One region of the Nostoc sp. 'Lobaria pulmonaria (5183) cyanobiont' genome, then DNA from elsewhere that is predicted to be linked to it. Evidence: predicted binding sites of a transcription regulator. Region 1 holds the regulator's gene; each other region holds the start of a gene.
The links. Region 1 encodes NtcA, which controls nitrogen genes in cyanobacteria. Its sites were predicted from a motif close to TNTGTANNNNNNNNTACANA; they were not measured.

Region 1 (8,294 bases):
AAAGAGCTATTGGGCTGAACGTCTGTTAGACCTGGTCTTTTAACTTCACCTACCACACCAACCTGAATCCGTGTAGGAGACAAAGTAGTGGTAGCTAATTGAGTAGCTTCTGCCGGGATGATTTCAGTTGCTGTCGGAATTACAATCGTATCTCCGTCTTGCACAATGATGTCTTGATTGGCATCACCACTCTGTAACAGTTGCCAAAGATTAATATCTATAGATTGTTCTGAGCCAGTTCTTGTAGGTCGGCGTAGCTTGAGATTACGCACATCAGCTTGTGCTGTAATTCCGCCAGCTAATTGAATTACCCGTGTCACATTTGGTAAACCAGTGGGGCTGGCAGTGCCACTGTTAGGGGTTGCGCCCACTTGGCTATCTGTATTACCTGGGGTGACAAGATACGAACCAGGACGGTTAACTTCACCAATAATTGTTACTGTGCGGGGTGTGGTTTGACTGGCGGCAAAGTTAGCTGCAAATATATTGCGAGATTCTGCGACGTTGAAGTTGGTTGCTGTTGGCACAACTATAGTGTCTCCATCCCGCAAGGTAATATCCTGCGATAAGTTGCCTGTTTGAATGAGTTCCTTCAAATTGAGGGTGACAGCTTGCTCTGAAGAACGTCCTATCTTACGCCGTAATTGAACTTGAGTCACATCCGCAGCTAAAGTCACCCCCTGCGCTGTTGTTAATGCGGCTAATACAGTGGGGTATTGTACACCTGGATTGTTCCCAGCGCCACCGCTCAAGCTTAGAGTGTAAGCTCCAGGACGTGTCACCTCTCCAGCAACGAAAATATTGATGGGACGAGGCGATAACAGATTGACTGAGATCAAGGGACGTTTGAGGAAGCGAGCATATCTTCTAGCTATTTCATCAGAAGCTTGTTCAGTTGTTAGCCCTAGTACGGACACACTGCCAATTAAAGGTAGGTTGATTGCTCCACCTGGGGGAATTTGGTATTCACCTGTATATTCAGGTACTTCAAATACATTTACACGGATGAGATCGCCGCCTCCCAATGAATAATTAGTATCTAATTGTGTTTGTATGATTGGTGGTTGTGTAGTTGGTGGTAATGGTTGTCCCTGAGCAAGACTGGCAGATGACACAGCGGCATTGACAGCAGTTAAAAAAGCCATACCTACAGCTGGCTGAATTAGGAATTTAGACAAACTTTTGTTAAGCATATTTACCTGAGACTCTGAAACTACAATCAATAAAGTACTGTCTAAACATTTTTATTTTGACTATACCTAAATATTCAAGTTCCCCGACACTCTTATTTTCCTAGAAAAGTGTGATTTTCCGGAGTAAATTTGTTTATTGAACTTAAATTTTTAGTGAAGTTAGCTTAAAGTTAATGTTGCTTGAATAGAGCAATATCAAAAAATATAGGATTTACGCAACTAAACCCAGTTTCTACAAGAAATTGTCTGTTAGCCAACAATCAAGTAGTGACGAATAAAGTTTTCTTGTCAAAGTTAATTTGATGATATTTAAAATCTGCGATGAGTAGTAAGGGACTACTAAAATTAGGAACAAGTTCATTAAATAAATACAAATAACCTTGAAAAGATGTCGGATTTCATTTTTTGTGGATTGTGTTGGGTAAAGAGAACTTAAAAAGGCAGAATTTGGGTTTTGTTCTTCAAGCCAGTCGACAATTTACTATTTGGCAATAAGACTAATTCAATGAGTTGTTTTTTCTTTGGATTTGTTGAATAAAAAATTCTTCTAGGGAGTGACGTGACAAGTTAATGGCGATAATTTTACCTTCCATGAGACGAAGACTGGCAAGAAAATCATAGTAATCATCTTGTAGTGTACCGTGCCAGGAACCATCAGGCTCAAATATGAGAGTGGGTATCCATTTTTTGAGAATTTCCCAGTGACCACCTTGACCTTTGACGTGATATGTGTCGCCTACGCCTAAGAGTTCATTGAGGGAACCAGAGCAAATTAGTTCACCTTGAGCGAGGATGGCAATGCGATCGCAAATCTGTTCTACTTCACTCAGAATGTGGCTATTAAAAAAAATTGTTTTACCAGCAGCTTTGAGCGCCAGAATAATTTCTCGCATTTGGTAGCGTCCCACTGGATCGAGACCAGACATCGGTTCATCCAGAAAAACTAAATCTGGCTCATTAATTAATGCCTGTGCCATACCAACACGCTGTAGCATTCCTTTGGAATAGCGACGCAGGAGCTTTTTACGGGCATCGGCTTGGGATAAACCGACTAATTCCAGTAGTTGGGGAATCCGCTGGCGTTGGACACTTTGGGGAATTTGGAATAACCCAGCAGCAAGCTGCAAAAACTCCCAACCAGTGAGATAGTCATACAAATAGGGATTTTCTGGTAGATAGCCAATATGTTGCTTAACACTGCGATCGCCTATTGGTTTACCCAACAACGATCCCCGTCCAGAGGTGGGATGAATAATTCCCAGCAATAATTTTAAAAGGGTGGTTTTACCAGCACCGTTAGGCCCCAGCAACCCAAAGGTTTCGCCTTTGTAAACTGTTAAAGAACAGTTTTTGAGAGATACTACTTTTTGATTTAGCCAAAAACCAGTGCGATAGACTTTTCGCAACTCAGAAGTTAGGACTACTGGCGGAATGTCTGTCGTATTAAGTTGAGAATTAGGGTCATCTGCAACAGACTTCATCTCGGTTAAATAACTATTTATCAGCTTGGTATTAATTAAAAATTACCCAGTAGGCTGATAATAACCATCACCAAGCTGTGTGTCAATTATCGTGAACTGAGGACTGGGGATTGGGGACTAGGAAGACAAGGGTAGAGTTTTCCCGATGCCCAATGCCCAATGCACAATATCCAATTTGACTCCTTTCATAGAACTCCCTTAGAACTGGGAATTAAGCCAGCACGTCGGGGATCAATTTCCACCGCCAGCCGCGTTGCTCTTGCAAAGGCTTTAAATGTCGCTTCAATAATGTGATGGGAATTAATACCATCCAATTGTCGAATGTGCAATGTCATTTGACTATGGTTCACCAAAGCCACAAAAAATTCTCGCACCAGTTGGGTGTCATAGGTTCCTACCCGCTGAGTAGGAATTTGCAAGCCGTAGCTGAGGTGAGGACGTCCAGAAAAGTCTAGTGCTACCTGAACTAAGGCTTCATCCAATGGTGCAAGAAAATTACCAAAGCGGACAATACCTTTTCTGTCGCCTAGTGCTTGGTTAAAAGCTTGCCCTAAAGTAATGCCTACATCTTCGTTAGTGTGATGATCGTCAATTTCCCAGTCTCCCTTGGCTTGGACATCAATATCAATCAGCCCGTGGGAGGCAATTTGATGCAACATGTGATCCAAAAACGGAATACCTGTTGCTGCTGTGCAAGTTCCTCTACCATCCAGGTTGATGGTAACTTGCACATTCGTTTCACCAGTGGTGCGGTGAACAGTGGCAATCCGAGGGGTTTCAGTTAAGCGATCGTAGTTTAAATTAATTTTGCTGATTTGCATAGGAAATTGGACATGGGGAATAGGGCATGGGGCATGGGGAATGAGAAATGGACAAGAATTTTACTAATACTCAATTCCCAATGCCCAATCCTCAATGCCCCATGCCCAAATTATCTTACATTCCCATAATTTCATATCCTGCATCTACATAGAGAATTTGTCCGGTAATGCCGCTGGACAAATCACTACACAAGAAAGCCACAGCGTTGCCTACTTCTAATTGAGTGACGGTACGTCGTAGGGGAGCTACTTCTTCTACATGATGAATCATATCCAAAATCCCACCCACTGCTGAAGATGCCAAAGTGCGGATGGGGCCTGCGGAGATGGCATTCACGCGAATATTTTGCGGACCTAGTTCAGCAGCCAGGTAACGCACACTAATTTCTAACCCCGCCTTGGCAATTCCCATGACGTTGTAGTTAGGGATTGCCCTAACACCACCTAAATATGTCAGAGTGACGATACTACCTCCCTCTGTCATCAAAGGTTTAGCTGCACCACTTAACTGCACTAGTGAGTAGGTGCTGATTTCTAAGGCGGTGTTAAAGCCAGAACGAGAGGTTTGGCTAAAATCTCCAGTTAAATCGTCTTTGCTTGCAAAGGCCAGACAATGGATCAGAATATCTAACTTTCCCCACTGTTCGCGGATTGTCTCAAAGGTAGATTTAATTTGATCTTCATCTTGGACATTACAGGGAAGAAATAAGCTGGGGTTGAGGGGTTCTACCAATTCTGCAACTTTTTTCTCCATCTTGCCGCGTTCATCCGGCAGGTAGGTGATACCCAGGTTTGCTCCGGCTTTGTGCAGTTGTTGGGCAATGCCCCAGGCGATCGAGCGGTTATTGGCAATACCTGTAACAAGGGCATTTTTTGCAGTCAGATTTAGCATAGAAATTGTTAATGCGATCGATCATTAGGAGCATACTAGAATCTGAGGCACGTTTTGTCTTTGTTTTATACAGGATTGACAAAAATGAATATTGCTAACGGTGTTTACTGTGAGAAAAATCTTGATTTTTTATAAAGATATTCTCAAGATATCTTTATTTGTTCTTCAAAAAACCTTTTGAATACAGCTATTGGAACTACTTATCAACAATTAGTAGCTGAAAGGATCAACAATTATGTATCATTATAAACAAAGAGTTATGAAGAGATTTGTTTGAGTATAGGAAAGTACAGAAAGGTTGACGGTGCTTTATTCATTTTTCGGGTGTATTCTTAGGTAATCAGTTTTTGTTTTTCCGGCATTGGGTAGGGGAAGGGAGATGATCGTGACACAAGATAAAGCCCTAGCAAATGTTTTTCGTCAGATGGCGACCGGGGCGTTTCCGCCAGTTGTGGAAACGTTTGAACGCAATAAAACGATCTTTTTTCCTGGCGATCCTGCCGAACGAGTTTATTTTCTTTTGAAAGGTGCTGTTAAACTTTCCAGGGTGTACGAGGCAGGAGAGGAAATAACGGTAGCGTTGCTGCGGGAAAACAGTGTTTTTGGTGTATTGTCATTGCTGACAGGAAATAAGTCGGATCGGTTTTACCATGCGGTTGCATTTACTCCTGTGGAATTACTGTCAGCACCAATTGAACAGGTAGAGCTAGCACTCAAGGAAAATCCAGAATTATCAATGTTAATGCTGCGAGGTCTGTCTTCGCGAATTTTACAAACAGAGATGATGATTGAAACTCTCGCTCACCGAGATATGGGTTCTAGGTTAGTGAGTTTTTTGTTAATTCTTTGTCGAGATTTTGGCGTTCCTTGTGCAGATGGGATCACAATTGATTTGAAGTTATCTCATCAAGCGATCGCAGAAGCAATTGGTTCAACTCGTGTTACTGTCACCAGGCTACTGGGAGATTTGCGTGAAAAAAAGATGATTTCTATTCACAAAAAGAAGATTACTGTGCATAAACCTGTTACCTTAAGTAGGCAATTCACATAAAAACAATTGGAGAAAGGGGAGTCGGCGCGTGTTGTATTTTGAAAGATGACACTAATAGCTAGAGGTAAATCTAAAATTGAATAATTTCAGCTATTGCCAATTTCCACTTCTCCACAGACAATGCTTAAAAGTAGTAGGCTGTATCTGGAAGGATTTCGGTAGCTAAAGATGACCACCGGATACATCCTCATCGCAGCAATTTTGATTCTGGGAGGCGTAATTGCCACCGTGGGCGATCGCATCGGCACACGAGTTGGCAAAGCCCGCCTCTCACTTTTTAAGCTCCGTCCGAAAAACACTGCTGTACTAGTAACAATTTTTACTGGTGGTTTGATTTCAGCATCAACTTTAGGGATTTTATTCGCTGCCGACGAAGGCTTGCGAAAAGGAGTCTTTGAGTTAGAGGATATTCAAACAGACCTTAGACAGAAGCGGGAACAGCTAAAAACCGCAGAAACTCAGAAAAGTCAGGTAGAGAGTGAGCTAAACCAAGCAAGAATTGCCCAAGCAAAGGCACAACAAGACTTGCAGGCAATTAATCAATCCTTGCAGGCGGCAAATGCCAAACAGAGGCAAACACAAGCTCAGTTGAACCGCACAATTAGTCAGCAAGCCCAAACCCAAACTCAACTCCAACGCACTCAAGGTCAGCTAGATCGGGTGGTAACTCAATACCAAAAAGCCATAGCTGAATTGCAAAGTGTTTACGACCAGAGAAAGGCACTACAGGCGGCAGTTGAACTACTGAAGACAGAACGTCAAAGACTGTATGCCGAAGCGAAAAAAGCCATTGACGAAGCTAAAACAGCAATTGAAAAACGCGATCGCGAACTTGCTAACCGTCAAGAAGCCATAGAACAGCGCGATCAAAAAATTGCCCAACTGGATCAACTAATTCAAAAACGTAATGTAGAAATTACAGCACGAGAGCAAGTGATTGCCAAACGAGAATCGCGCCTCAAAGAATTGGAAGCACAACAGGAGGAACTAGAACAGGAAGTTGCCAGGCTGGAAAAATATTATCAGTCCTACCGCGACCTGCGTTTGGGTAAGCTGGCCTTAGTTCGCGGTCAAGTTCTGTCCGCTGCTGTCATTCGTGTTACTCAACCTGCTGCTGCTCGTCAGGCAGTGGTACAACTTTTACAAGAAGCCAATCGCAACGCCAACCTTGAATTAAGCGAACCTGGTGCAAATCCTGCAAATGTAGAGCTACTGCGTGTGACCCAGGATAGAGTCGATCAATTGAGCAAGCAGATTGGCGATGGTAAAGAATACGTCGTGCGAATTTTCTCTGCTGGTAATTACGTCAGGGGAGAAAAGCAGATAGAATTTTTCGCGGATACAGCCCAGAATCAACTAGTTTTTTCAGGAGGCGCGGTGCTAGCTACGACTACTGCTGATTCCAAAACCATGACATCTTATCAGTTACAGCAGCGCCTAGAAATACTGATTTCTGCTTCCCAATTTCGTGCCCGTAATGCCGGAATTGTCGAAAATGTCCAAGTAGAAGGGACTTTTCTGCGCTTTGTCAGCCAACTAAGACAGTATAATCAACCCTTGGAGATCAAAGCGATCGCAGCAGAGGATACTTATACAGCCGGGCCATTGAGAGTAAAATTGGTGGCAATAGTTAACGGAAAAATTATTTTTAGTACTTAAAAAATTATTTGTACGCTGTTATTAGTAAGATTTAAATATATTGAACAGCAGCCAAAATAGTTGCTGTAGCTGGATTTTTTATTTAGCAGACACGACGCGAACATTTCTAATTTTTAATTTTTAATTTATTATGAATTTCCGTGAATTTTCACCAACGCAACCAGTCATCTTGGGGTTTGATCCAGGTCGAGATAAATGTGGTTTAGCGGTGATGGGACTGGATCGGCAACTGCATTATCATCAGGTCGTGCTAGCAAAAGAGGCGATCGCTACCATTGAGACACTGCGTCAAAGGTTTCCGATCTCTTTGATGGTCATGGGCGACCAAACTACAGCCAAACAGTGGAGAGAGAAATTATATCAAGAATTGACAGAACCCCTGAGCATTATTTTAGTGGATGAGCGCTACACAACCTTAGAAGCACGCGATCGCTATTGGCAAATGTTCCCGCCCAAAGGGTTAATAAAGCTATTGCCACAGGGTCTACGACAGCCACCAAGACCCATAGATGACATTGTTGCCATCCTTTTAATCGAAAGATACTTAAATCGCCTCACTGAATCAGCAGCCAGCCAATTTTAAATTTTTTCTTCAATCCAAAATCTAAAATCCAAAATCCAAAATTGAATAACTCCTAAGTTTTAAAGTTCCGCCCGAATCGTAAAAGCATAGTCTCCTCCAGGCTCTAGCTGGTAATCTTGTTGCTCTAAGAATCGACCGAGGGGTTCTTTGATCAAGGCGCGACCTTGGGAAGGCTTGACGGCAAGTTCTCCCCGGCGAAAATGCCACTGGAAATGCCACTCAAACTCACCTGCACTCACTTCGCCCTCAAGGAAGCCGTGTTGCCAGGATTGGCGGGTAATTCTGACATGGGCAATGGTTTCTGGCAGACGTTTTGCACTCACAATGCTTTATGCCAAGTGTGGAATAACAGCCGATGATGTAGGCTATTTATTTTATTTACCAAACATATCTTAATTAAACAAACTGACAAAGTGGGTATTTGTAGTTGACTAGGTTGTGTTTATGAGCAAAACTACTTCACTATCCTGAAGCCGCACCACCGATAGGTAAGCAAGCTACGCGTAGCGTCTTTTAGACAAGGGTTAGTGAGTCTTCCTTCGAGGGTCACAGCTAGTCGTAGAGATTGGAAAATAAATCAAACGAGAAATGCTAATTTTTTCGTTGCTTCTAGC
Region 2 (8,294 bases), 3.0 Mb from region 1:
CACATGGGCGACTCCCGTTTTCGCGGTGTCTACTTTTTGCTAGTAAATTTACTGCCTTTAGATGCTGCCAAAGAACTCAAGGAAAAATTAGTTCAATATGCCGCCGATACCAAAGACCATACTGTGAGTGATACCTTTGTGCAATTGTTGCGACCAAGGTCGTGAGATAAATTTGTAATTCGTAATTGAGAAAGAGACTTATATAGCAGTTCTCGTTTACGTGAGGTACACCTGTAGGGGCACGGCAGTGCCGTGCCCCTACACCTCGTGATGTAATGTTGTACCGCATCTGAATGGGAACCGCTATAGTCTGAGGGCAAATTCTTGATTTAATTAAAATCTGACTTTTCACGTCGTGTAGAAAAACTAACGCTAAACCTAATCCCTGAGCAAGCTTTGTTACTAGGGAATGGAAGCGAGGTTTTCTAGATAAGAGTGAAAAGTCAGATATTGGAATGAGTGGAAAAAGAAATTGTGTCTGTCCTACCGCCAAGTAGAATCAATGCTCAGTTCACCTAGAACCAAGCTTAATAAATGAAGGCGGAGGGATTAACCACGACCCCAGTTGCGATCGCGCTCATAGCGATGGTTATTGTCACGAATGTTGCGAAGGTTATTTTCGCGCTCATAGCGGTGGTTATTTTCGCGCTCATAACGGCGATTATTGTCACGAATGTAGCGAAGGTTATTTTCGCGTTCATAGCGGCGGTTATTTTCGCGCTCATAACGGCGATTATTGTCACGAATGTTGCGACGGTTATGATCGCGCTCATAACGACGGTTATTTTCGCGCTCATAGCGGCGATTATGATCGCGCTCATAGCGACGGTTATGATCGCGCTCATAGCGATCGTTATTGTCACGAATGTTGCGAAGGTCGTTCTGGCGGTCATAATCACCATTTCTGTGGTGACGACTCTGAAGTTCATAGTTACGATCATCGTTGTGTTGATAGCCGTAGCTATCTAACCCAGCAAGATAATCCACTGATGTATTAGCATCAGCTTTTGGAGAAATAGCCAAAGCTGATGCAGATGCTATCAAGCCGGCCAGCAAAATAGAGGCAAAGCGATTCATGATGTCAGTCAAAAATTGTTGATAGTAATTTATGCAAGTCTAGTCTGTTTAGGAAAAGCAGATTCCACAAGTCTTTGAATCAATCTTATCAATGTTGAGTAACTCGAAAAGTTTTCTTGAGTGCGGTGATTGAGAAAAGTTTTGTTGTCTCTGATACTTTCTGATCTTCCAGATACCGTGAAAATTTAAAATTAAAATGAGTATTTGAACTGGATGAATCCACTTCTGAACTCCGTCAACGAGTATTTGATACTCGTGAATGAGTATTTGAACTCCATTAATGAGTCTTGGAACTCCATTAATGAGTATTTGAACTCCATTAATGAGTATTTGAACTCCATTAATGAGTATTTGAACTCCATTAATGAGTATTTGAACTCCATTAATGAGTATTTGAACTCCATTAATGAGGCTTTGAACTCCATTAATGAGTCTTGGAACTCCATTAATGAGTCTTGAAACTCCATTAATGAGTCTTGGAACTCCATTAATGAGTATTTGATATTAAATACGCTGCGTAAGCGTACCCTTCAAGAAGCAAGCTACGCGTAGCCTCTCGTAGAGAAGCTCATCGTAGACATCGCACCTTCGCCAAAATCTACCAGCTAGCCAATAATCTGATCTACTAAACAAAACGCACACCAATTGTGATTAGTGTGCGTCTGCGGTTAGATTTTAAAAGTTCTCGAACTTAGCGATCGCATCCTTCATCTTATCCACCACCTCATCGACAGGGATAACTCCCAATTCCCCAGAGGCGCGGGTACGGATACTTAAGGTGTTGGTTTCCACTTCCTTAGCTCCCACCACTGCCATCACAGGTATTTTTTCTTTCTCTGCATTGCGAATCTGTTTACCTAAGCGATCGCCACTGGTATCAACTTCTGCACGGATGCCTAACGCTCTCATATTCGCCACCACATCTTTCGCAAAGTCTAGCTGTGTATCACCCACTGGCAGTAATCTAGCTTGCACTGGTGCTAACCACAAAGGAAAATCACCCGCATATTCTTCAATTAAGATCCCAATCAACCGTTCCAGTGAACCAAAAGGCGCACGGTGAATCATCACTGGACGTTTGCGAACACCATCTTCGGCGACGTATTCTAACTCAAAGCGTTCTGGCAAATTGTAATCAACCTGCACAGTTCCTAATTGCCACTCCCGATCTAGGGCATCACTAAAGATAAAGTCAAGTTTTGGCCCATAAAAAGCCGCTTCTCCAATCCCTTCAAAGTGTTCCATCCCCAAGGTTTCAACTGCACGGCGAATCGCACCTTCGGCTTTATCCCAAACTTCATCTGAACCGATGTACTTATCACTAGCAGGATCGCGGAAACTGAGTCTAGCTTTAAAGTTCTTCAGTTGCAGCTTATTGAACACCGACAAAATCAAATCCACTACACTGAGGAATTCGCTATCTAGCTGTTCTGGGGTGACGAACAGGTGAGAATCATCCACAGTAAAACCGCGCACCCGTGTTAAACCGCCCAATTCCCCTGATTGTTCGTAGCGGTAAACAGTACCAAATTCCGCCAGTCGCATCGGTAATTCCCGATAAGAGCGTAACTCACTCTTATATATTTGGATATGGAAAGGGCAGTTCATCGGCTTCATAACGAAGCCCTGTTCCTGTGCAGCTGATTCCTGATCATCTGCCATTAAGGGGAACATATCTTCTTTATATTTCTGCCAATGTCCAGAGGTTTTAAACAAATCTACTCTGGCAATGTGAGGTGTTACTACAGATAAATAACCCCGTTTTACCTGTTCTTGCTTGAGGAAGTCTTCTAAAGTACTCCGTAACAGAGTGCCTTTGGGTGTCCACAAAGGTAAACCCGGCCCTACTAGATCGGAAAATATAAATAATCCCAGTTCTTTACCTAATTTCCGGTGATCTCGCCGCAACGCTTCTTCTTTACGTCGCTTATATTCAGCGAGTTGTTCTGGACTTTCCCAAGCGGTGGCATAGATGCGTTGTAATTGGGCTTTGGTTTCATCCCCACGCCAATAAGCGCCAGCAACGCTTTCTAGTTCAACTGCTTTCGGGTTTAATTCACTAGTATTTTCCAGATGAGGCCCCGCACACAAATCCCACCATTCATTCCCCAGATGGTAAATCGTGATTGGTTCCTCTTTGATATCTCCCAGGATTTCTAGCTTGTAAGGTTCATTAATTCCTTGAATCCGGCGTTCGGCTTCTTCGCGGCTGACTTCTTCCCGAATTACTGGCAACTTGCGATTGATAATCTTCGCCATCTCTTTCTTGATGGCTTTGAGATCATTTTCGCTAAATGGTTCTGGATTGTCGAAGTCGTAGTAAAAACCGTTTTCAATCCAAGGGCCGATTGTAACTTGTGCCTTGGGAAACAGCTTTTGTACTGCCATTGCCATAATATGGGAAGCAGTGTGGCGAATCTTTTTTAAGTTCTCCGATTCGCTGGTACGCGGTAAATAAATTTTTTCAACTTGTTCTGAGTGTTCGGACTGAGTCGATGATTTTAGCGACATTGGCTGCTGAACCGTTGGCGAAGTGATTACAAAAGGTGATTTATCTAAATCTGTAGGCTTATTCAACTATAACGACTTTGGTTTTTGCCAGTTAAGCTTTATCAACAAAGAATTCAGAAGTCAGAATGAATTGGAATTCGACTGGCGTAATAAATAAAGGGGTTTAAGACTCCGCTAAATATATTTTCTTTAATGGTGTTTCTAGGTGGCGGGTTTGAATTCCCCACTATTTTGATTCTGAGTCCTGAATTCTTCTTCAATCCAAAGATAAAAATAAATTTTTGCTTTTTTACCTGAATGTCAAATTCAGGATTGGCTGCGTAGGCGTAGCCCGTCGTAGACATCGCTAAATTATCTTATGAATTGCAACTCGATGTCATATATACCTATAGATGCCTGTCCAAAGGCACTGTACAAACCAGATATCAAGACTATATAATAAATTTTGTACTCTTTGTTACAAATTTTTACATCGGGGAATTATGAGATAAATTAGAAAAGTGTTAAGAAACGTAAATAACGTTAATATTAGTAAGCAAGTTTGAAATATACCTCTTATTTATGCCAGACTCAAATTTACCAGGGACAGAGTTGCTGAAAACGGTTTTAGATCCGCTGCTGGAAGATTTTCAGCATTGGTTTACGCGATCGCGCCATTTACTCGAAACTGAGGAACTATCATTTATGAGTCACCAAGAGCAATCTGACTTGCTCTTGCGGGTTAAGCAAGCGCAAGATGAACTAAATACGGCGAAGATGCTATTTAATGCAACTGATAAACAAGTCGGAATTGATATGGCAACGTTAATGCCTTGGCATGAATTAGTAACAGAATGCTGGAATGTCGCAATGCGCTTTCGTCAAGGACGTGAAGTCTAAGGGCTAAATTTCGGCAGACTACTTAGCGATGTCTCTTAACTTACCAAGAAAGCGTCTAGGCAAGATGGTAAATCAATCGTTAAAAAGATAGTATAAAATTCTTAACAATTTCTTAAGATTAACTAGATTAGCAAAAGAATGTATCCTATGCTACCGTAAGTGGAATAACGGTTGACAAATAGTTCCATATAAATGTAAGCGCATTGAAAAGTGCGTAAAATAGTCATCTTAACTGTGAGTCACGGTATCGGCGAAACAAAGCGTTACAAAATAAAGTTTTAAAAATTGCTGTTCTGGAGGAATATCCAATGTTACATCTGCTTTACATTCTTGCTTTTACAATCCTTGCATTTATAGCTGTTGGCAACTTAATTCGTAATCTGATTATGTTCAGTTTCGATCGGGAGCGAACTTACCCGACAAATTCCTCGCCAATGAATAACCAAGGCAACTATGGTTATTATTCATCAAAAAAACAGTTTGTACCCCATCCAGAATTATTAGATAGTGCTGGAAACTTAATAAAAGAGCCACTTTTGGTAATGCGTTCGATTAACGTTGAAGATGCGCGTCAACATCTCGATGCACTTTACGAAGCATCCCCAGGACATAAGAGAGAAAATTCAGAAGAAGCATAACAAAATTAGGAGTAGAGACGCGATTAATCGCGTCTGTAAGGAGTTTGGGTGTAAATTATTGTTGTTTTTACATCCTTAACCCTTTTATTAGCAGAAATTTATTCCCATATCAATTCAGTGAATGTAGCTTTTTTGCATTTTGTTAAAAATACTCAATAGGTGGACAACCGAACTCATCGTTGCAAGGACTGCGATCGCAGGCAGATACAATTTTCATTCTTGAAGATGTGATTGAGGATTTGAAACGAGTAGCACTGTTGTTAGGATTTTCTGGTTATCAGCTATTAGTCAGTGCTTGTATCGAAACAAAGACTCAGAGACGATCTTGAGCGACTTAAGGGTAATACTGTTTCTATTTAACGAATTTTCAATTCTTTTTTGGCACTTTTCAACTGTCTCCAGAGGATGTGAATTTGTTTGTAAGCCTCTTCTGGGGAAAGTTTACCACTAGTTTGGAGGCTGCAAATGTAGTTTACCCGTTGAGAAAAATCTTGAAGATTAGCGTTAAATACTAGATACTCTGGTTTAAATTGTCCATAATATGGACTACGAGGATATAGAAAATCGCATAGTTCGGATAGCAAATCAGATTGTCGATTCATAAGTATTTAGAGTATTACGGATTAGAAATTATCTAATTGGAAAATTTTAACAAAGCTTTTGCCGACCCTTTTGACAAGCATTACAGAAAGAAGTTTGAGGTTTAAAGTCAAGACAGCCGAACGCTTCCTCAGAACAAGCTTTAATTGGATGTACAGTACACTTAAGGCGATAGTCGTTAGTGAAATATTCACAAGCATGACAAGGAATTTCATGTAGCTTTTTTAAATGATTTATCCCTTGTTTTAAGGTAAACCAAATACTCAAAATAAAGAAAATCAAAGTAGCCCAAGCAAATGAAGCACAAAAAATTGTAGCCAGCATAAGTTATCCTCCTAAAGATTAGAAAAAAGTGCCCGCAGTCAACTGCTTTTAACCGCAGGCATGAAATATTATTTAGCTGGTGTTGAGTGAAACTAAATTAACTGAGTCAGTAGGTAGACATAAATCAAGGTGTCATTGCCTAAGCAATCTAATTATTAACTTGACGCAATGAGCGCCAATACACCAAGGAAGAACTTAGTCCAGAAAGTCATCAGGACTGCTTGTGCTACATGAGCGCTGATAAATAAGCCAGCGAGGTTGGCAAAGCGGGCGTTACCAACCCACCAATCAAATTTGACATTAGGATTGCCGTATGTATGCATTTCTCACTAGGTGGGTTTATTGATATAAATACTGATTCAATCAGGACTTAATTTCAGCCGTTGAATGTTGCATCAGCAGATAAAGTCGTCTTTTACAGGTAGATATAGCTTAGACTTTTAGACTTGAATAAACTGAATCTGAGTGATGTGGAGATTGTCAGAAATCGAGAATCTGTTTTGCTACCAGAGTCGGTTGAAAGAAGTGAAAAAAATGCTGTCCTTGTTGATATTCCCAACAGCGATCGCCTTCCATTAAATAAGGTCGCCATCCTTGCAGAACCTCACGTTCTGCGATGATATCGTCAGTGCTACCACAAACGATTAAAGGTAAAGGTACAGGATAGCTCGGCACGTGTAGCCGTTTAAATAAGGAGTGAGGCGACGAGCAATCTAAGCCTTGCTCTAATTTATAGTAAAGACGTAGAATGCTACGTCTTTACTATCATGGGTACTAAATCACTACACGATTAAATCGAGTTGATTGCGATCGCACCGAATAAAGCAACACTAGTCAATAGCAGATAAGCGAAGATTGCTCCACCAATTCCACCAATCAAAAAGCCCTCAGTAAATTGACTCCATTCGGCGACAGTATTGATGCTCTGTGGCACTTTGGCAACTGTTGCAACCGAAACCGATCGTGAATAGATTTCTTGCTGTCTTTCGTAGCTGGTAGTGCCATAAAGCGAAAAACCAATTGTCAGGATGACAATAAAACTGCCTGTGGCTAGTAAACCAACCAAGCTGCCCACATTAGAATTGCGTAATAAACCTAATGAACCTAATGTCGCAAAGGGGCCAACTAACCAGTAACCATGAGCCATGCCAATTTCTAATCCCCGCCACAGAGCAGATATACCAGGGCGGTAAATTGGCAAGTATTTGAGAAACTTCAGCGTCAGATCGGAAGAATTGACTACGGTTACTTGATTACTCGTTTGGCGCTCTACACGTGGAGGCTGAACCATATCACCATTTTTAAAATCAAATCCGGCTGCGATCGCACGAGCGCGAAGAGCGTGCCAAATGTGACCTAACAGAAATATGAGCGCTAGGACAAAATGGAAAGTTACCAACCAACCACGAGCAGAAACTATACCAACAGAAGTTTCTATAGCTTTAACTGGGCCATAAAAAACTTCGGGATAGACGGTGTTATTGACTGATGCAAAGTATGCTGCTAAAAAGCCCATGTATGCTACAGCACCAATGCTGTAAGATAAATACGCTTCCCCTGAGTAAATTAAAACTCGGCGTGCCCAAGCAAATGGCTTAGTCAAGATGTGGAAAATACCACCGCCAATTAACATCAAACCAACCCAGATGTGACCGCCAACAACATCTTCCAAGTTATCAACAGCAGCTAATCCGTCTGGTCCCCAAGCCCCAAATAGATAGCCAAAGATGCGGAATGGGTTGAGCGTCGGATGATTGATTACCCTTACGTCTCCACCGCCAGCAGCCCAAGGATCAAACAGTCCACCCCAAAACATCGCCTTAGCAACTAAAGCCAAAGCACCCAAACCTAAAAGCGTTAGATGAATGCCCAAGATGGTAGTCATCTTGTCCTTATCTTTCCAGTCGTAACCAAAAAAGCCAGCCCAAGTGGGATTATCTTGTAACACCTCTGGCCCCAGCAGAGAGTGGTAAATACCACCAGCTGCCAGAATCACTGAAGGTATCAGATGCAAGACACTGATTACGAAGTAAGGATAGGTGCTAATAACTTGCCCACCAGCACCGACACCCAAACCTAGAGTCGCTAGATGAGGCAGTATGATTAACCCTTGCTCATACATTGGCTCATTAGGATTGAAGCGCGACAATTCAAACAGCGTCATCCCTCCAGCCCATAACAAAATCAATGCAGAATGGGCAACATGAGCGCCTAGTAATTTTCCTGATAAATTAGTGAGACGAAAGTTACCAGCCCACCAACCAA
Region 3 (8,294 bases), 3.1 Mb from region 1:
GTGGATACCTCTCATTCCCTCACTGGTTTGCTTTGGCATTTCAGCTATTTGGATGACTAGTCATATTGCTCACATGCAGCAAGAGTTGAAACGTTCCAAAGAATTTTTGCATCACGTCATCAACACGATTCCCGATCCAATTTTTGTGAAAAATGAACAACACCAGTGGATTGTTTTAAATGAGGCGTATTGTCGATTTATCGGTTATCCAAATAAGTTATTAATTGAAAAGTCAGACTATGACTTTTTCCCAATACATGAAGCTGATGTGTTTCGACAACGGGACGATCTTGTTTTTCGGACTCAGCAAGCCCAGGAACATGAAGAAGAATTTACAAATGCTGATGGACATACTTATCAGATTGCCACTAAGCGATCGCTTCACAAAGACTCAGCTGGCAATTTCTTTTTAGTTGGTGTCATCCGAGATATTACTCAGCGCAAGCTGATGGAAGAACAGCTTAAGCGTAATGCTGCTGAACTATCCCGCTTTAACGATGAATTACAACTCAAAGAAGAGCGCTCACGTTATTTTGCGGATCACGACCCTCTAACCGGTTTACCCAATCGCAAATTTTTTGCCGAAAAACTTTACGAGTCCTTACATTGGGCACAACACAACAACTTATTGCTGGGACTGCTGTTTATCGATCTAGATGGCTTTAAACAAGTCAATGATACTTTAGGACACGAGACAGGCGATCGCTTGCTAATAACTATTGCTGGACGACTCAGCAACTCTTTACGCGCTAGTGATACAGTTTCTCGTTTGGGTGGCGATGAATTTACTGTGATTTTACGGGCAATACCTAATGTCCAAATAGCTGCTAAAGTCGCTGAAAAAATTTTAAACAGTATTTCCAAGCCAATTGTTTTGGACGGCTATCCAATCCGAGTCTCTGCGAGTATTGGCATTAGTGTCTACCCATACAACAGTCAAGACAGTGAAACTTTGATAAAACAAGCAGATGCAGCAATGTACCGTGCCAAGCGCCTGGGTAAAAATCGCTACGAGTTTGCTTAATTAGTCAAAAGTCAAGTTTCCCGATTTTTTTACTTTGGTCACAATTTTTACCTTCAAATTAGAAATTTAGATTGGACATACGTTTAAGGCACCACCTTGAAAAGATATGACATATCTAATACGAGGTAGATTTTTAGCCAAGATGTAGATATGGTAAAGCTTGTGTGGTTTCAGACTAAACCTAACAACTTATATCAGAAAGCAATTAGTCATCAAAGATAATTAAAAAATTTATTTTTAGTTGTAATTATTTTTACAAATAGAATTATACTCGTACTTATGCGCTTATTACGCTGTTTTTTGATGTTTAAAATCTTTATAATTACGACAGATATGTTGTTTTATCTTTACAGATTGTTACTCATCTAAGTCTTAACTATACAATCAAGTAAGTATTATTTCATGTCTTTATGAACCACAAATTTTTTTAACATAGTGTTTATACTTAAAAACATTAAGATATTATTAATAAATAGTGAATTAAGCAAAATCCTCGCAGTTATCTATCAATATATCTAACCTTAGACTGATGTAAAAACCGCTTATTAAAAATACGACTTAAGTATAAAGACTATTTAATATCGTCAAAGTAAGGTTAATCTACAAGCAAATACCACAATGGTTTGTAGGCGATCAGCAATAATTTCATAGAGTTAAAATATTTTTTTAAAAAAGCCTAGTAAATACACGGTGAAAAATAAAAAATGCTTTCTAAAATTAAAAACTAGTAAATTTACGGAGAGTTATGAAAACTAACTTACGAATCACAAAGTTTATGATATTCTGCATAAGTGCTTACATACTGCTACCTAAAATTGCTGCTTGCACAGATATATTCAGTACTGCAAGTGCTAATGCTTTAGGCGCTACTAGCAGTAACACCTTAATCGCCCGCAAGGTCAATTCTCAAAATTTAAAAGACATATATATTCCACCAAATTATGGTGGCCCCGACAGTCATAATGGTAGCGGCACGCGTTGATGGCAATTTTGAATTTTAGATTTTATAGCTGTAGTCAGATATGTTAGGACAGTGTTGATTGCTCAAAGCCTTGAAGCAACTGGGTTTATACTCAGTATGGCTAAACGCACCCCTACCGCTAACAGCACTCAGCACTTTGCTATAAATTGTGGTAAGGCAGCACAATGAGGTAGCTACCGTCTTGAACACACATCCTTAACTTGGCAGTTTATTGCAGGATGTTGTGCTTAAGGTTGCTGAAAACCGTCAAACTCTTTAAGGTAATTTATTCAAGACAATAGTGGAGATTTCCACCAATTATTTGTTTGTACAAGTGTGTGGACTTGCCAACTTGGGTCTGGTTGAGGATAATCTAAACGGAAGTGTCCGCCTCGGCTTTCGGTTCTAAAAGCAGCACTTTTGAGAATTAAATCGGCTACATCTAATAAATTGCGGGTTTCTGCCCAAAGTCCCAATTGGCGTTCAACATCTGGTAGGTCAAAACTAGCGGGTTCTGCTGGACGTAAAGCAAGCAAGAATTGACTTAAAGGCAAGGCAGCGAAATCTTGCTGCCAAGATTCAATAGTAGCGATCGCAGTTTCCAGCCTTGATTGCTCTCGACAAATACCAGCACTTTCCCATACTAAACGCGGTAACTTCTCCCTGAGTGCTTCTAGCTGTGCTTGTTGGATGTGCCACTCACTAGCATCAACATTAAATTCCCGTAACGGCAGCACTGGTGTTTCTGAGGGCAGCCCAATATTTTCTAACTTAATATTAGCCATCTGGGCCCCAAACACAATACATTCCAACAGGGAATTACTAGCAAGGCGATTTGCCCCATGCACACCTGTACTAGCTGTTTCACCTACTGCATACAAACCGGGGATATTAGTGCGATTCATCAGATCCGCAACAATTCCACCCATCCAGTAATGGGCAGCTGGCGCTACAGGAATTGGTTCGTGGAAGACATCAACGCCCCAATGCTGACAAACTTTGACGATGTTAGGAAAGCGGAGACGAATCTTCTCGGCGGGGATGGGGCGCATATCCAACCACACATGGGCAGTAGCCAAATCAAGGGCGGTACGTTGCAAATGGCTGAAAATTGCTCTACTGACCACATCTCTAGGTGCAAGTTCACCCGCAGGGTGGTAGTCAAAGGCAAAACGTCGCCCTTCATTATCGATGAGATGTGCCCCCTCGCCGCGTACAGCTTCGCTGATCAAGAAGCGATCGGCACCAGATTTAGTGAGAGCAGTGGGGTGAAATTGGACAAATTCTAAATCGCGGAGGATAGCCCCAGCACGAGCTGCGATCGCGACCCCATCACCCGTACTTACAGCCGGGTTCGTGGTTTGGGCAAATACCTGACCACCGCCGCCTGTTGCCAGTACCACAGCACCAGCTCTTATCCAGGTAATTTTACCTTGATAAAACAGGCTAATTCCTTGACAACGACCAGTTTCAGGTTCAATCCACAAACTCAAAGCTAAAGCTTGCTGAATGACTTGAATATTTTGGCGACGTAATACTTGGGCGGTGAGGGTGGTAGTAACTTCCCTGCCTGTGGTGTCCGCAGCGTGGAGAACACGGCGGCGAGAATGGGCGGCTTCCAAAGTTAAAGCCAAGGCTTGACCATGACGGTCAAAAGCTACCCCCAAGTTAACTAGGGATTGAATACAGCTAGGGGCATGTTGGGCGAGAAATTCGACAGCGGTGCGATCGCATAAACCTGCACCCGCCTGGATCGTATCTTCAATGTGCAGTGTTGGAGAATCTTCTGGGGCGATCGCTGCGGCAATGCCACCTTGTGCCCAATCACTGGCGGACAAAGCAACGGTTTCTTTGGTAATCAAGCCGACTCGCAAGGATTCTGGCAGACACAGCGATGTGTATAGTCCAGCGGCACCAGCGCCGACTACTAAGACATCAAATTGGCTGGGAATATCTATCTGAGACAAGGTAATGGGGGAGAAAGGGGAGCAGGGGAGAAGGGGAGCAGGGGAGCAGGGAAGATTTTACTTTGTCCCCCTTGTCTCCCTCATTCCCCTCATATTTAATAAAATACTCCCACTCCCTAGAATCAGGAGTGGGCTGCTATTTGCTACATTAACTGCAATTTAGTTATCTGTAGATACCGTTGTTAAAGCGATCGTCTCCTTCATTAAAGGCAGGCTCTAGTTCTGTCACGGTAAATTTCTCAAGGTTGGCTTGCAGGGTTTGTTTTTGGCGATCGCTCAATCCTGGTAGATCCAATATATCCTCTACCTTTTGATAGGGAGCATTGGTGATAATTTTCTTAGCTAGGGTGGGATAAAGCCCTGGAAACTGTTGAAAAGCTCGGACGTTGGTATTATTCAAATCAATTTTTTTACCAAACTCCGTTCCTAGTTTAGCGTCTGCCCGATTCTGCCGCTCAATTGCCAGAACTGGGACTTGGGGAAAAGCAAAACTGTTGAAACTAGCAGCTTGGGCTATTTGAGTTGTTCCCAACCATCCCCAGCAACTAAGTAACAAACTAAACACTGTTAATAAACGCGCCAATCCTTTCACGATTTTTCTACCTCTTTCCATCAAACAGAAATAAAAGTTTTAAGCTAACAACAGTTATTAGTCATTAGTCATTAGTCATTAGTCATACTCTGCGGGAAGCCGTTAATGCCTCTACGTGAGAGCGCCAAGGACGAAGGACAAAGGACAAAGGACAAAAGCTGATAGCTTAGTCAACACAGCAGTCATCAGAAACTAATATACAGCGTATTAATATCCACAATATTTACGGTTACTGGGTTTGACTGTACTTTTGCCAAAAATTTTCATCATGGAAAGAGTACCTGCATAGCTGCAATAGCGTTGCATCCACGATCCCGGTTGTATTCCCAGTGAGATGAAATCTTTTCAGGGTAGCTGATTCTACCTCTGACGCAGACACCAAACTGCACGATTTCTAAGATTGAAAACCTTACCAAAAAAGACTTGATGCTGATGGGTTTTATGTAATATTTCTTAACTAATTAATTATCTACAGCATCATTTTTGATGTGTCGTAGATTGGGCTGGGAAAAGTTTCCAAAACAGAAGCCTACTATACGCTTATTGCAACATATAGTGTCTCCTGCCTGCTTTACGCTGCGATCGCAGCTAACAAAAATAAGCTGTCTACTAAAATTGTGCTTAAAACTGCGCCACCAAAGGCATACCAGTGTCTTTGATTTCGACCTAAAGCTGAAATTCCTACTGTTAATAGCACTACCGCGAGAATTATCGCCCAAGTTTGTCCCCAAGGTGCTTGTACTTGCATGAGAGCATCTTGTAAGATTTGCGGTACTACATCTGCATCTACTCTCATGATTTGCCGCCAATAGGGCATCAAATCTACTATATAAAAATATACATCTGTTAAAACTGTACCGAGTAAAGAACCTAAATAAAACCAGTTACCTACCTTGCCCCAATTCTTCGCCAGACACCAACAAGCAAACGGTAAACCGATAAACTCCACCGGCAGATGCCATAAAGGTTCCCAACGTAACCAGCCCCAGTAAATCGCTCCTGCTAACCAACTCCAGCTAAACCCTAAGAGCAAATCCCCCCAGACATAAGTTGCAGGACGTGACATTAAGGCAAAACTTAGCCATACCCAAAATCCTGTCAGGGCTAAACTCAGACTTGGTAGCGATCGCACTATTGGCGCTTCGACAAATACTGGTACTGATACCAAAAACACAGCCGCCGCAAAGACTAACCAACTTTGTCGGGCAGAACTAGATAAGGGAAGATAGGGAGAAAAGGAGAGTGTAGATTCCAATTGCCTAATACCCTTCAGCCCAGTATCAGCTAAATCCAACTCGGTATCAATAGAAGGGGTAGAAACGCTGTAAGAGGACAGTGTATTATTAATCAAGTTTTTAATATTTGTTACTAAACTTTATCTTATTTAATATATCACACTTTAAAATCCCCCCCTGGGGCATTGTAATTATACTGAAATTTTCAGGAGCCTTGGCGCAAACCAAACAAAACATTCTCTGCCAAAGGAATCCATTAAAGTTGCACTATGTACATTACTGCTCTGTAGTTACTTGTAAGTAGAGGATTACAGACAGGTGAGGGGTAAAATTTAACAGTTAAAAGTGAACTGACATCAGTGGGCTAAATATTAAAGTTTGATGAATTGACAAAATTTCGTTGACTTATTGAGATGGGTGTAAGAACATAGTCAGCGTCTTCGATGATGTTATCGATCAGTAAAATTGAGTTTTCTACAAGATTAGGTGCAATAGAGAGTATATAAAACAACATCATCATCCTAAGAATAATGTCTAAAACACGAAAAAGGTATTAATTGCAAATGGAGTTTATTCAAGCTTTTATTTTGGGTATTGTTCAAGGTATTACAGAGTTTTTGCCAGTCAGCAGTACTGCACATCTTCTGATTTTTACTAAGGTATTTGGTTGGAAAGAACTAGGTTCTAAAGATTTTGTTGATGCAATTCAATTTGGTAGCGTTATCGCAATTGTGGGGTATTTTTGGTCGCTGATTTATAGTATTACCAAAGGTGGAATTGAAGCATTAAAAGCCAAAGACTGGCAACGCGAAGAATGGAAGATTCTTGTCGGTATTGTAGTAGGAACAATGCCTGCTTTAATTTTCGGCTTTCTTTTGAAAGATATTTTACCTGAGAGTGCATTGATTATTGGCATCATGTCAATTATCATGGCACTTATACTAGCTTTAGCAGAAAAACTTGGCACTCGGAAGCGAGGTTTTGAGTCATTGCAGATTCGGGATGGTATTTTGGTTGGATTGGGACAAACACTTGCTTTGATTCCGGGCGTTTCCCGTTCTGGCTCGACTTTGACAACTGCCTTATTTTTAGGATTAGAACGCGCTACAGCCGCGAAATTCTCATTTTTGTTAGGGTTTCCAACTCTTACCATTGCGACGCTGTATAAAAGCTTGAAAATATTCAAGTTGTTTCAAGCTCACCAGTTGCCAGATAACATTGTTGCACTATTAATTGTAGGAATTATTTCAACCTTGATTTTTTCCTACCTATCAATTGCATTTTTGATTAAATACTTAGCAACCAAAAATACTTTGATTTTTGTATGGTATAGATTAGCATTTGGTAGTGCGATCTTACTAGCGATCGCAGCAGGTTGGAAAGGATAATAGTTATTAGTCATTTGTTATTAGTCATTTGTCCTTTATCCAAAGCAAATGACTATAGCGACCGCTCGTTTGTATGCAATACAATCTAACCTCACTTCCATTCCTCTCTCCTAAAAGGAGAGAGGTTTTGAATTTTACTCCCCAACACGAGTAGGGAAGGTGCTGGGGTTAAGTCTGTATTAGACTCAACTAAGAAACGCTATAATGCGCAATACTTCGACTTCTCTACGAGACGCTACGCGAACGCTCAGTACAAGTGCCTAATGCCTCATTCCCCATGACTACCATTCATCCTGCCCGAATTACCAAGGTTCTTCCAGACTCAATAGCCGCAGAGATTGGTTTTGAAGCTGGGGATGCGATCGTTGCAATCAATGGTACACGCCCCCGCGACTTAATTGATTATCAGTTTTTGTGTGCTGATGAAGTCTTGGAATTAGAAGTTTTAGACGCAGCCGGTAAAACTCATAGCCTGGAAATCGAAAAAGATTACGACCAAGACTTGGGGCTAGAATTTGAAACTGCCCTATTTGATGGCTTAATTCAGTGCAATAACCGCTGTCCATTTTGCTTTATCGACCAACAGCCACCAGGTAAGCGCACCAGCTTGTACTTTAAAGACGACGATTACCGCTTAAGCTTTTTGTATGGCTCTTATCTTACCTTGACCAATTTGCCAGAAAGAGAATGGCGGCGGATTGAACAAATGCGCTTATCTCCGTTGTATGTTTCTGTTCATGCCACAGAGGCGGAAGTTAGAATTAGACTGCTGAAAAATCCCCGTGCGGGACAAATCCTGCAACAACTCAAGTGGTTTCAAAAAAGACGGCTACAAATTCATGCTCAAGTGGTTGTTTGTCCTGGTATAAATGATGGCGAACATCTGGAGCAAACCCTAAAAGATTTAGCATCCTTTCATAATGGTGAAGTGCCTGCGGTGGCATCGGTGGCAGTTGTGCCAGTTGGACTGACAAGGTTTCGGCCTCCAGAAGACGAACTCATACCCGTAACTAGAGAAAAAGCCAAAGAAGTGATTTCTCAAGTACGAACACTTTCGCAACAATTCCGGCAAAAGTTTTCCTCTAGCGTCGCTTGGTTAGCTGATGAGTGGTTTTTGATTGCAGGTG

Region 2: a site for NtcA is predicted at 4,033-4,052, ahead of NLP_RS04960 (DUF2605 domain-containing protein). Genes of this name have one in related genera too.
Region 3: a site for NtcA is predicted at 5,897-5,916, ahead of NLP_RS09070 (DUF3120 domain-containing protein). Genes of this name have one in related genera too.

The regions. Positions count from the first base shown of each region.
Region 1 covers NZ_CP026692.1:5,197,404-5,205,697, forward strand. Annotated here, with positions in the region: gene NLP_RS22880 (SLBB domain-containing protein) at 1-1,193, opposite strand, end outside; gene NLP_RS22885 (ABC transporter ATP-binding protein) at 1,691-2,674, opposite strand; gene hisB (imidazoleglycerol-phosphate dehydratase HisB) at 2,860-3,495, opposite strand; gene fabI (enoyl-ACP reductase FabI) at 3,611-4,387, opposite strand; gene ntcA (global nitrogen regulator NtcA) at 4,767-5,438, shown strand; gene NLP_RS22905 (DUF3084 domain-containing protein) at 5,607-7,097, shown strand; gene NLP_RS22910 (Holliday junction resolvase RuvX) at 7,228-7,680, shown strand; gene NLP_RS22915 (DUF3146 family protein) at 7,740-8,003, opposite strand.
Region 2 covers NZ_CP026692.1:1,164,407-1,172,700, forward strand. Annotated here, with positions in the region: partial or broken gene NLP_RS04935 (NACHT domain-containing protein) at 1-165, shown strand, start outside; gene NLP_RS04940 (hypothetical protein) at 550-1,077, opposite strand; gene thrS (threonine--tRNA ligase) at 1,753-3,588, opposite strand; gene NLP_RS04960 (DUF2605 domain-containing protein) at 4,150-4,467, shown strand; gene NLP_RS04965 (DUF2973 domain-containing protein) at 4,776-5,105, shown strand; gene NLP_RS04975 (DUF7219 family protein) at 5,462-5,707, opposite strand; gene NLP_RS04980 (hypothetical protein) at 5,754-6,029, opposite strand; partial or broken gene NLP_RS04985 (chlorophyll a/b binding light-harvesting protein) at 6,218-6,352, opposite strand; gene NLP_RS04990 (hypothetical protein) at 6,510-6,704, opposite strand; gene NLP_RS04995 (chlorophyll a/b binding light-harvesting protein) at 6,820-8,294, opposite strand, start outside.
Region 3 covers NZ_CP026692.1:2,106,797-2,115,090, forward strand. Annotated here, with positions in the region: gene NLP_RS09050 (CHASE2 domain-containing protein) at 1-1,024, shown strand, start outside; gene NLP_RS09055 (hypothetical protein) at 1,770-2,006, shown strand; gene nadB (L-aspartate oxidase) at 2,276-3,952, opposite strand; gene psbU (photosystem II complex extrinsic protein PsbU) at 4,116-4,544, opposite strand; gene NLP_RS09070 (DUF3120 domain-containing protein) at 5,116-5,895, opposite strand; gene NLP_RS09075 (undecaprenyl-diphosphate phosphatase) at 6,343-7,167, shown strand; gene NLP_RS09080 (TIGR03279 family radical SAM protein) at 7,445-8,294, shown strand, end outside.